Regions from separate parts of the Erwinia sp. PME.40.26/001 genome, predicted to be linked through region 2. Evidence: predicted binding sites of a transcription regulator. Region 2 holds the regulator's gene; each other region holds the start of a gene.
The links. Region 2 encodes Fur, which represses iron uptake genes when iron is present. Its sites were predicted from a motif close to ATAATAATGAGAACNACTATCAA; they were not measured.

Region 1 (4,243 bases), on a different contig from region 2:
CGTTTGTGCAGTTCCTGTCTGGTTATGCCGTGCCACCGGAGGATCAGCGCCAGCGCCGTATCCCGCTGGTCCGCTTCGAAAGCCGTCTGTACAAAGACATTTATCAGAACAACTGAGCTAATGAAAATACTGATCGTTGAAGACGATATGCTGCTCCAACAGGGATTAACCCTTGCCCTTACGGGCGAGGGTTACGCTGTGGATTGCGCTGTCAACGCCGCCCAGGCCGTGGCGTATGTGTACAGCGGTCAGTACAGTCTCATCGTGCTGGATCTCGGTCTGCCGGACCGTGATGGTACCGACCTGCTGCGGCAGTGGCGCAAGGAGCATGTCGACCTGCCGGTCCTGATCCTGACGGCACGCGATGCCCTATCCGATCGCGTTGAGGGCCTGGATGCCGGCGCAGACGACTATCTGATTAAACCCTTTGCCCTGGTGGAGCTTAAGGCCCGTGCCCGCGCGCTGATCCGCCGTTATCAGGGCCGAAGCGACAACCTGCTACAGCACGGCGATATTGCGCTGAACCTCTCTTCCCAGCAGGTGGTGGTTGATGGCCACCCCGTTGAGGTCACACCGAAAGAGTTTTCCCTGCTGACCCGCCTGCTGATGCGCATCGGGCAAACCGTACACCGGGAAACCCTGCAGCAGGATCTTTACAGCTGGCAGGATGATAATGGCTCTAACACGCTTGAAGTGCATATTCACAACCTGCGCCGTAAGTTAGGGAAAGATCGCATTAAAACCGTGCGGGGCGTGGGTTACCGGCTGGAAGAGCGCGAATGAACAGTATGCGTCGGCGTTTACTGATGATGCTGGCGCTGATCCTTCTCAGCTGTCAGCTGATGAGTGCCTTCTGGCTCTGGCACGAAAGCCGAGAGCAGATCAGCTTCCTGGTCAATGAAACGCTTTCTGCCCACGCGCGTAATGACCACGTTGAAAATGAAATCCGGGAGGCGATTGCCTCGCTGCTGCTACCGTCGCTGGTGATGGTCTGCTTTACCCTGTTGCTCTCTTTCTGGGCCATCAGCTGGATTATCCGCCCGCTGCGCTCTCTGCAAAAAAGCCTGGTCGCCCGTTCTGCTGACAATCTTTCTCCTCTGCCACTACATTCAGAGATGGATGAAATCGTTGCCGTCACCGGGGCGCTGAACCAGCTTCTGGGCCGTCTGGACCACACCCTGCAGCAGGAGCGCCTGTTCACCGCCGATGCCGCACACGAGCTGAGAACGCCGCTGGCAGGCCTGCGCCTGCACCTTGAGCTGCTGGAGCAGGAAGGGGTTAAACAGGGACCGATGCTGGTTGAGCGCATCGACCAGCTGATGCATGTCATTGAACAACTGCTGATGCTGTCCCGTGCGGGGCAAGCGTTGGCCAGCGGCCATTATCAGACGCTGAGCTGGCACCAGATCATCGATCCTCTGCGGCAGGAAATGGATGAACTTTTGGCGCTGCGGCAGCAGACCCTGACCATCACCACCACCACCACGCGTACGGTTCAGGGCGATGCCGTACTTCTCAGGCTGATGCTGCGTAACCTGCTGGAAAATGCCTCACGCTACAGCCCCGCAGGCAGCACGGTGACGCTACTGCTCGAAGATCATGAATCAGGCAGCCGGGCCACCGTCCGCGATGAGGGCTCCGGGATTGATGCCGGTGCGGTGAATGAGGCGATTAAAGCCTTCCGGCGGATGGACCAGCGCTACGGTGGCAGTGGGCTGGGGCTGAATATCGTCCAGCGTATTGTGCAAATTCATCATGGTCACCTCAGCCTGACCAACCGCAGCGACCGCAGCGGCCTTAACGCAGGCTGCTGGTTGCCCGCTCATCTCGATTAGCTGCCCTGCCCTGACGCCATTCTGCCTGATCCAATCAGTCATGCTTACCTTTTGTGTGGGATCGTTCTTCCGGTCATTCCGCTGATAAACTCAGTCATAGCGGCACATAACGCTACCTGTGTAAAAAATTCCTTACGATAACTAAATTAATTTACCTTTATTGACACTCTGTGTTAATCGACGTAGCTTACTGGCTCTGAAAGCAAATGATAATAGTTATTACTACGTTTATCATTTAAATGAGGATGCCCGATGGAATCGTTAACGTCACACAGCACGCTGAAGTTTGCCTCACAGGCCGCCGCCAGTGGCTTTTTCTTTATGTCTCCCTGGCGCAGTCTGGCCGCACAGGGCTGCTTTACGACCGTCACCACCCCGGCTTTCGGGGGAGAGGCGCTGGAAGGTGTATTCCAGCAGGAAATCCGCCAGCGATTCCTTGAGGCGAAACGTCAGGGAATTGAAAAGCCGATCGTCGTCGGGGCCATCCCTTTTGATCCCAGCCAGCCCTCTTCGCTGTTTATCCCGGAATCCAGCCAGTACTTCGATAGCAACGCCTTTCTGCAGCAAATGGGTGCGCCAAAAAGCCCGTTACCTGAGGTGGTTCGTCGTACTGCCCTGCCAGCGCAGCCGGCGTTTATGCAGATGGTCAGCCAGGCCGTTGCCGCGACTGGCGCACAGCAGCTGGATAAAGTGGTGCTGTCCCGACTGATGGAGATTGTCACTGCGGAAAAGGTAGACATTGCCAACCTGATGACGCGACTGATGACGCAGAACCCGGGAAGCTATAACTTCCACGTTCCGCTGCCGGAAGGGGGCTCCCTGCTCGGTGCCAGCCCTGAGCTGCTGCTGCGCAAGCACCACAGCCGCTATTACACCCATCCCCTGGCCGGTTCTGCCCGTCGCGACAGCGATCCGCAAAAAGACCGTCTTGCAGGTGAGCAGCTGATGGCCTCGGTTAAGGATCGCTACGAGCATCAGCTGGTGACCGATGCCATGCGCGATGTGTTACAGCCGCGTAGCGCCCACCTCGTGCTGCCGTCCACGCCCGAACTGCTGACCACCTCAACGCTCTGGCATCTGGGGACGGCAATTGAAGGCGAAGCAAGGGATAAAGCCGATACCGCACTTTCGCTGGCTTGCCTGCTGCATCCGACGCCGGCCCTGAGCGGCTTCCCCCACGCCACTGCGCAGCAACTGATTGCCGAACTGGAGCCGTTCAATCGTGGCCTGTTTGGCGGTATTGTCGGCTGGTGCGATGAGCAGGGTAACGGCGAATGGGTCGTCACCATCCGCTGCGGAAAGGTCAACGGCAATCGCGTTCGCCTGTTTGCCGGAGCCGGTATTGTGCCGGCCTCCTGCCCGGAATCGGAATGGCGGGAAACCGGTGTCAAACTGAACACCATGCTACGGGCATTTGGCCTTAACTAAAGAGTGCTGTCATGACAATTTCTTATACTCGCTGGCCGGAGGACCTGGCCGCCCGATATCGTACTAAAGGCTACTGGCTGGATCTGCCGCTCACGGACATCCTGCAACGCCATGCCAACAGCAGCGACATTGCTGTTATTGATGGCGCACGCCGCTTCCGCTATCAGGATCTGGCTCAGCAGTCAGATCGGCTGGCCGCGTCGTTACAGCGCCGCGGCCTGCGGTGCGGCGACACGGCGCTGGTACAACTGGGTAATGTTGCTGAATTCTATGTGACGTTTTTCGCCCTGTTGAAAATGGGTGTCGCCCCGGTGAATGCGCTGTTCAGCCATCAGCGCAATGAACTGAGCGCCTATGCGCTGCAGATCCAGCCCGCCCTGCTGATTGCCGACCGGCAGCACAGCCTGTTTGCCAGCGATGCGTATCTGACTCAGCTTCAGCAGGAGATTCCGGCACTGAAGGTGATAGCGATGCACAACGATAACAGTGCTGCGCTGTCACTGTCAGGCATGATTGACGAGGGGACCGGGGACTTCACTCCCTGCCCGTCTGCCGCCGATGAAGTTGCCTTCTTCCAGCTGTCGGGCGGCAGCACCGGTACGCCGAAGCTGATCCCACGTACCCACAATGATTATTACTACAGCATCCGGGGCAGCGTCGAAATTTGTCAGTTCAGTGAACAGACGCGTTACCTGAATGCCCTGCCCGCTGCGCACAACTATGCCCTGAGTTCGCCAGGCTCCCTCGGCGTGTTTTACGCTGGCGGCTGCGTGGTGATGGCGAACGATCCCAGCGCCAGCCTCTGCTTTCCGCTGATTGAACAGCATCAGGTCAACGTCGCCGCGCTGGTGCCACCGGCCGTCAGCCTGTGGTTACAGGCGATTCAGGAGTGGGGCAGTAACCAGGCGCTGGCCTCACTCACCCTGCTACAGGTAGGCGGGGCAAGACTCAGCGAATCGCTGGCGGCACGCATTCAGACG
Region 2 (4,243 bases):
CCTGCTCAAATCGTTTCATGATGGCGAATGGCGCTTTAATGTTCCCGTGCTGCTGGCCTGTTATGACCGTATTATTAGCTGGCAGTCTCTGCCCGCATGGCCGCATCCGGTGCTGTTTATTCGCGGAGACCGCTCACCGTATCTGGCCGATGAATATCGTGATGCCCTGCTGTCCCAGTTCCCGCAGGCCCGTGCTCACGTGATAACCGGTGCCGGGCATTGGGTACACGCCGAGAAGCCTGAGGCCGTTTTACGCGCCATCCGTCGTTTTTTTGCGTTGTAGGAACCAGATAACGAATGCCATCAATGCACCAGTAGGGTGAAGAATGACGGGGATAAATGATTGTCGTCACCTCTTTCGCTGGGGTATGATGGCGCGCTAAAATTTTGCCGTTGCTGCTCCTTCAGACGGCATAACGGACCAATTCATCAGTCATCCAGCCTTTCAGTACGACGATTCCTATGGCAAAAGAGAACACGGACCGCACAACGATCGATCTGTTCGCAGATGAACGTCGTCCGGGACGACCCAAGACTAACCCGCTGACGCGTGATGAGCAGCTGCGTATCAACAAACGCAATCAGCTCAAGCGTGATAAAGTGCGCGGCCTGAAACGCGTTGAGCTGAAAATGAACAGCGATGCGGTGGATGTCCTGAACCAGCTGGCCTTCGAGCGTAATATGAGCCGGAGCGAGCTGATTGAAGAGATGCTGCTGGCACAGCTGCAACGCCATCAGCTCTGATGCCATCCGGGCCTGAGCACTCAGCGACAAAACCAGCAGTATTACTCATTTATCCGCTTACGGCGGTCTGTTATCATTAACGATATCTGCTAAAAAATCAGCAGTCACCATATCATTAAGATTCAAGAGGTTATTAAACTCATGGCACTCGTCGGCATTTTCTTTGGTAGCGATACAGGCAATACCGAAAACATTGCAAAAATGATCCAGAAGCAACTGGGGAAAGATGTTGCAGAAGTTCGTGATATTGCTAAAAGCAGCAAAGAAGACCTTGAAGCCTTTGATATTCTGCTGCTGGGCATCCCAACCTGGTACTACGGTGAAGCCCAGTGTGACTGGGATGACTTCTTCCCAACGCTGGAAGAGATCGACTTCAACGGTAAACTGGTTGCTCTGTTTGGCTGTGGCGATCAGGAAGATTACTCCGAGTACTTCTGCGATGCGATGGGCACTATCCGTGACATCATTGAGCCTAACGGTGCTGTCATTGTTGGCCACTGGCCGAGCGAAGGCTATCACTTCGAAGCGTCTAAAGGCATGGCAGATGACAACCACTTCCTTGGCCTGGCCATTGATGAAGACCGTCAGCCTGAACTCACCAACGAACGTGTTGAGCAGTGGGTAAAACAAATTTCTGATGAACTTCAGCTGCAAGACATTATCGAAGCATAGCCATAACAGCTTGATGTGGGAGGTATCTCACATCAAGTGAGTGGTTTTTCCTATAGAAGTAATAGATACATGTTTGTAACTTTCACCTGCAAAACTGTACAATAACCCCATCGGTTACCCGCTTTCTCAGCGCAAGCCCCATTATTGAGGACGTGAGTCGCCCCTGGGCGATGAGATGAGGCAGATCGAGATGTTAACCCAGCATAATTCGGGCGCGCGCTTCCCTGGATGTAACGACATTTATCCTTACATCCCTTGCGGTTTCAGGCTTCCCTTTTGGTTTTCATTTCGGATTATCAGTTCTATACTGAAACGCACTCATTTTTAGCGCCGACCGATGTTCAGGGCTTTTCAGCCACTAAGTGACTCGCAAAGTAACAGGACAATATCCGCATGACTGACAATAACACCGCATTAAAGAAGGCCGGCCTGAAAGTCACGCTTCCCCGACTGAAAATTCTGGAAGTGCTTCAGGAACCAGAGGGCCATCACGTCAGTGCGGAAGACTTGTACAAACGCCTGATTGATATGGGCGAAGAAATTGGTCTGGCCACGGTTTACCGTGTACTGAACCAGTTCGATGACGCGGGGATCGTTACCCGCCACAACTTTGAAGGCGGTAAATCCGTTTTCGAACTGACCCAGCAGCACCATCACGATCACCTGATCTGCCTGGACTGCGGTAAAGTCATTGAGTTTAGAGACGAATATATTGAGGAGCGTCAGCGTGAAATCGCTACGCGTCACGGCATTAAACTGAGCAACCACAGCCTGTATCTTTATGGCCACTGTTCGCTGGGTGACTGCCGTGAAGACGAGACTCTGCACGACAAGTAATCTGATCAACTGAATGCAAAAACCGATGGCTATGCCATCGGTTTTTTTATGCCTGCGTTACAGTGTGTCCTGACGGCTGACACGCTTTCCGTCCGCGCTGACAGCACGGATCATGATGCCGCCACTGACTTCAGGCGGGGTCTGGCTGTCGTAACGCTGCCACTGCTGACCTTCATCACGGCTGAACTCGATCGTTACGCCAGGAAAAGCCGTATTCGCCAGCAGTTTCCCCCCGACAATACGTGCCCCTGGCACCGGTAATCGGTAACCCACGTCGTATCTGTCCAGTTTTGCCAGCTCACGCTGGCCGAGAATATTGGCGAATCGCTGCCAGTCCTGACGCAACGCCTGCTGGTCAACCCAGTGCGTTTTCCCTCCCTGATACGTTTTACCCGCCTGATAATCCTGTTCCCAGGCCGCGCGGTGCCATGCCCGCTCAGCGGCGGAGAACAGACGGGGATAGATCATATATTCCATATCCTCATCGGTACGTACCGTCTCACTCCACAGCTGTGCCGACATGCCCGCCGCCCCCGGCCAGGGTTTGTTGGACATGGCAGTGAAGAACTGACCGTCGCGGTCAACGGAGGTTTCCGCATTCTGCGGCAAATTGTCCGGCGCAAAGCTGAACATTTTGCGCTCGTCATTAAACCGGGTCCCCCAGTAGTAGCCGCGCTCCAGAGGATTCACCTCATAGGGAAAATCCATATAGAGGTAATCAGGGTTAGAAACAATCACCTGATAGCCCTTATTTGCCCAGTCATTGATGGTGTCGAACCCGCCCCAGTAAAGCGTATCCCAGAAATTCACCGCCACTTCCGGTGTGGCAAACGCTCGCGCATTCTGTGCGTCTTTCAAACCATCCTGCCAGGCCTGCATTCTGTTGATACCGTGTGCCTTGACCAACTCGCTGACTTTCAGTGCAAAGTAGCTGGGCAGATGTCCCAAATCGCTGACCTTGCCCGAAGCAACCATCGTCTGGCAGGCCTGCGATTTCGCCCACGGCTGATCCTCACGGCTTAAATCAAGCTGTCCTTTGCCCGCTTCGGGGTGCCTGATATCCGTATAGCCGACGCCAAGACGAATATTTTTCGCCTCATCGCCGCCAAAATGCCAGCTGCGCAGTGGTTGTCCGGCATCACGGTGCATCTGCTGGATTTCAGCGATGACCTTATCGGCAAAGCGTAAAGAGGAATCCAGGCAGGGGTTCAAATAGCTGGTGCGATCATAAAGCTGAACGGAAGTGGTATTGGAATTATCGCCAGGATCGACCAGCCGGTACTCTGATGCCCGTTCCTGTTGCCCTGCTTTCATCAGGTGCTGATAGCGCGCTTCCATGGCAATCACGGCGGCCCGCGCATGCGCAGGCATATCCACCTCCGGCAGCACCTGAATGCCGCGCGCCTGCGCGAATTTGACGATATCAATATAGTCCTGGCGGCTGAAGTAGCCACTGCCGTTGTTGTCATTGAACGGTCCGGAACCCAGCTGCGGTAGCAGGCAGTGCTGCTCCTGAAGATCGTGACAGCGCTGGCTGCCTACCGCCGTCAGTTCCGGCAGCCCCGGGATTTCTATCCGCCAGCCTTCGTCGTCTGTCAGATGAAAGTGGAAGACATTCATTTTCCAGGCTGACATCTGCTCCAGCATCTTCAGGATCGCTGTTTTACTGTGAAAATTGCGTCCCACATCAAGGAAGACGCCACGGTAGGCAAAACGTGGTGCATCATCAGCCTGCAACGTGGCGATGCGGTTGCTGCCGTCCGCCGGCAGCAGTGACAGGATTGACTGCAGACCATAGAAAACGCCCTGATCATCATAGCCTGTCACCGCGGCACCCTCTTTGGCGATGGTCAGCCGATAGGCACCCGGGATGGCAGGGATATCTTTCACTGCAGCAGGATCAATACGGGTCGCTATCGGGTAGCCCGCCGCATTCAGAGTCACACCGAGTGAAGAGAAGCGCTGTTTTATTGCCTCTGCCCGGTCTGCT
Region 3 (4,243 bases), on a different contig from region 2:
GTTATTTAACGACACGATAACGGGACCCCGCCAGCAGCAACGACACTCCGGTAACGATCTGCCACAGGGTGATGGGATAGACAGCGGCCCGCTCAATCAGGCCGACGGGCACGGGAACCCAGGGGATCGCCAGCATACAGACCAGGCCACAGCCCCCCAGTATCAGGCTGAAAGACGCATAAACACCGGATACTCGCCGCCCTGCCAGGCCCACGGCGATCAGGCAGAGGTTACCGCCGCCAATCGCCATGACTGCGCCGATCTGATGCAGCGTGATGCCTGCTGCCGGGCCGCCGCTGTGGAATAGCGCAATTAACACTCCGCCGGTGCCGTGAAGACCCCCTGCCAGCAGCGCGGCCCCACCGGTCAGACCAGGGACCTCCCGGCGCAGCAGCCCGCAGGCCAGTATAAACAGCAGCCCTTCCGCCGCAAAGCCAGCATTCATTACGTCGTGCAGCGGAGAACAGATTTGTGGCCCGCAGCCCGGGATCCCCAGGTCGCTGATATAGTTGTGGCTGTAACGATAGGCCGGGTAATGCCAGGCCAGCGCGCTGAGGCGTTCTGCCAGCAAATACAGCAGCCCACCCGCAGCAAAACAGAGTGCGCCAGCACGCTGACGGCCCGTTAATGACGACATAGTCTTCTCCTGTTTCGGCTGCACTCAGTCTGACAGAGCGCCCAAAAAAAACCACCCCAACGGGGTGGTTAACGGGCAATCATTCTGCACTGCAGCGTCTCGCCGTCATACAGCGGTAAGCGCTGTCGCGGCCATTACCAGCGATAATTCACTGAGGCGACAATGTTGCGACCGGTACCATAGAAGCAGGCCTCACTGCCGCTGCAGGAGGCGACGTAGTGCTTGTCGGTCAGGTTCTGCACGTTCAGCTGAACCGTGGTGCCTTTCAGGCTGGCCACCGCCTCGCCCAGTTCATACTTTGCCATGGCGTCGTACAGTGTGAAGTGCGGCACCTCGTCAGTCCCGGTACTGTCGGCAGGGGCATCGCCCGTGTAGCGCACGCCCGTCCCCACGGTCAGACCGCTTAACACGCCATCCTGGAAGCTGTAGCTGCCCCATGCTGAGGCCGCATGGCGCGGAATGCTGGCAGGGCTGTGCCCCAGCTGCGTAGCGTTGTACGTCTCTTTGGTGACTGCATCCGTATAAGTGTAGGCGGCAATCAGCTTCACTTCCGGCGTCGGCTGCGCATGAATTTCAGCCTCAAGGCCCTTCGATTTAACCTTACCAATCTGCTCGTTATACTTGGTTACCGGGTTAACGGAGGTGATATTTTTCTGCGTAATATCAAACACGGAGACGGTCATCACCGTATTCGAGCCCACAGGCTGGAACTTCACCCCCAGCTCGGTCTGCTCACCGGTCGTCGGTTTGAACGGATCGCTTCCCGGCTCTCCGGTGCTGAGGTTCGGCTCAAACGAGGTGCTGTAACTGACGTAAGGTGACAGGCCGTTATCAAAGGCATACAGCAACCCGGCGCGACCGGTCAGCTTATTGTCGTTCTGCTTCTCATCGGTGGCGGACAGACGGTTAACCGTGCGGATCTGGGACCAGTCATTCCGGCCGGAGAGCACCAGATTCCAGTGGTTCCACTCCATCTGATCCTGCAGATAAACGCCCACCTGGTGTAGCTGCTTCAGCGTATTACTGCTGACGCTCATATCACCCTCGTCCACGTCCACCCGGGTCGGGTTCGCCCAGTCAAGCTGATACTGGCTGGAGGTGTGACGGGACAGGGTGCTGGCAACACGGCTCCAGCGATAATCCAGCCCGCCCAGCAGCGTATGCCCGACGTCACCGGTCGCAAACAGCCCTTTCAGGTGGTTATCCACCCCCACTTCGTTGGTCATCACCGTTTCGTGCTGGGGACGACGCTCAATAGTGTGATCGTTCACCGGAGAACTGGTGGTGTAGACCATATATTTATAGTCTTCATCACGATGGGTGTAACGGAGGTTCTGGGTGAACGACACGGCTTCATTGAAACTGTGGTCAAATTCATAGCCCACGGACGCCTGTTCCCGTCGGTTGCCGTAGTAATTCGGGTCGTTGATATTGAAATCATACGGAATATAGCCGGTGCTGGCCGCTTTCAGCGTCCCGGCCATCGGCAGGAAGTTGCGCGAGCCGGCTTTCGGATCGTTCTGGTAGCTGGCGAGCAGGGTGAAACTGGTGTCGGCATCCGGCAGCCAGGTGATGGCAGGGGCAATGGCGACGCGCTCCTGCTTATTGTTTTTGACGTCTTCATGCCGGGTGCTGGCGATGCCGTTCAGGCGATAGAACAGCGTGCTGTCGTCGTCCAGCTGACCGCCGAAGTCAAAGGCAGCTTCCCCCTGATGATGATTACCGCTACTGAGTTGCACTTCACGCACGGTTTCCGCCGTTGGCCGCTTGCTGGTCATCACCACCAGCCCGCCGGGGCTGACCTGACCATATAACACGCCTGCCGGGCCGTGGACCATCTCCACGCGCTCTAACAGCCACGGGTCGATTTGCCCTGCGCCACCGCTGGAGCTGGAGAGGCCGTAGTGCAGGCCATCCAGCAGTTTCGGCGCATAGCGAAAGCCCCGGCTGATAATTTCGTCGTTACGATTGGAGTTACCGCGGTAATTAGTGACCACGCCGCTGGTGTAGCTCAGCGCATCAGACACCGAAGCGGCCGCCTGGTCATCCATCTGTTCGCGCGTCACGACGGAGATCGACTGCGGCGTTTTGCGCAGCGGCGTGGCCGTTTTGGTGCCTGCCGCACTCTCCTTTGCCACCAGCCCGCTGTTACGCCCGGTGACGCTTTCACGGGTTTCTGCCGTCACGGTCAGGGTATTTTCTGTGGCGGCCTGAGACACCGGTACCCCCACCAGCGCTGAAGCCACTAACAGGCGCAAACTGGCCTTACCAGAGGTTACTGCCACACCAGGTCGTGCCTGGGCTTTCATCATTTTAGTCATGAATTGTCATCTCGTCTGAAACAGCCTTGCCTGCGAAAAGCACCGGTAAAGCCCACCCATCCATTAGTATTTCTGACTGGCGAGGGCTGGATCCCAGCGTGGTACGAGTCATGCCTGCCCGTACTCACGCGCGATCAGCGTAAAAAAAACCTGACGAAATACAGCGTTACCGCTGAATTAAGCGAAGTTGCGACGCATATTAATGCAAATGTAAATCACTCTCAATAGCATTTGCATTAGCTTTCCTTATCCCGCAGGCACGATAGCGCAGCAAATAAATGCAACAATATGTAAATCAAAGAAAATTAACGTGTCGAACGAGAGACATCCTTCCGGCCCGAGGGCCGGGAAAAAACAGGAAGAGGCAACGGACAGGGAACAGGCAAAAAAAAGCCACCCGTTGGGGTGGCTGCACGATGATCTTTCACGCGGGTCGCCGGCGGGAATTACCAGCGGTAGTTGACTGAGGCGACAAACGTCCGCCCTGCCCCATAGAAGCAGGCATACTGACCGGCACAGGATGAAACGTAATGCTCATCCGTCAGGTTTTGCGCATTAAACTGCAGCGTGGTGCCTTTCAGCGCCGGAACAGCCTGGCCCAGCTCATACTTCACCATCGCGTCATACAGCGTGTAATGCGGCACAGTATACTCGCCGATGTCATCCCCCGGCGCTTTCCCGACATAGCGAACCCCGGTACCGACGGTCAGGCCGTTCAGCGCGCCGTTCAGGAAGCTGTAGCTGCCCCAGGCCGACGCCGCATGGCGTGGAATGGCGTTCGGGCTGTGGCCCACTTTATCCGGGTCAGTGGCGCTTTTAGTCACCACGTCGGTGTAGGTATAGGCCGCCGTCAGCTTAATTTCCGGGGTGGGCTGCATATGCAGTTCAGTTTCCACCCCCTGAGAATTCACTTTACCAATCTGCTCATAGGCATTAGTCAGACGGTTATATGAGGAGACGTTCTTCTGGTTAATATCAAACCAGGAAACGGTCATCATGGCATCGACGCCTTTCGGCTGGAATTTCACCCCGACTTCGGTCTGTTCCCCGGTCGTCGGCTTCAGGGGGTCGGCTCCCGGTGCGGCCTGTTCCAGCACCGGCTCGAACGAGGTGCTGTAGCTGACATAAGGGGAGATGCCGTTATCGAAGGCGTACAACAGACCTGCACGACCGGTAAAGGCGCTGTCGTTATAGGTGATGTCCGATCCGCCGGTGGTCTGATCCTGATTGCGCACCTGCGACCAGTCGTTACGACCGGACAGCAGCAGGTTCCAGTTATTCCACT

Region 1: a site for Fur is predicted at 2,042-2,064, ahead of ACZ3HG_RS07905 (isochorismate synthase). Genes of this name have one in related genera too.
Region 3: a site for Fur is predicted at 3,161-3,183, ahead of ACZ3HG_RS05855 (TonB-dependent siderophore receptor). Genes of this name have one in related genera too.

Annotation. Positions count from the first base shown of each region.
Region 1 covers NZ_JBVHNP010000002.1:78,097-82,339, reverse strand. The annotation lists gene dacB (serine-type D-Ala-D-Ala carboxypeptidase) at 1-116, shown strand, start outside; gene pmrA (two-component system response regulator PmrA) at 121-783, shown strand; gene pmrB (two-component system sensor histidine kinase PmrB) at 780-1,835, shown strand; gene ACZ3HG_RS07905 (isochorismate synthase) at 2,088-3,263, shown strand; gene ACZ3HG_RS07900 ((2,3-dihydroxybenzoyl)adenylate synthase) at 3,275-4,243, shown strand, end outside.
Region 2 covers NZ_JBVHNP010000004.1:35,396-39,638, forward strand. The annotation lists gene ybfF (esterase) at 1-283, shown strand, start outside; gene ybfE (LexA regulated protein) at 463-744, shown strand; gene fldA (flavodoxin FldA) at 886-1,416, shown strand; gene fur (ferric iron uptake transcriptional regulator) at 1,810-2,253, shown strand; gene ACZ3HG_RS13040 (family 20 glycosylhydrolase) at 2,311-4,243, opposite strand, start outside.
Region 3 covers NZ_JBVHNP010000001.1:1,197,775-1,202,017, forward strand. The annotation lists gene ACZ3HG_RS05850 (DUF998 domain-containing protein) at 2-637, opposite strand; gene ACZ3HG_RS05855 (TonB-dependent siderophore receptor) at 772-2,949, opposite strand; gene ACZ3HG_RS05860 (TonB-dependent siderophore receptor) at 3,405-4,243, opposite strand, start outside.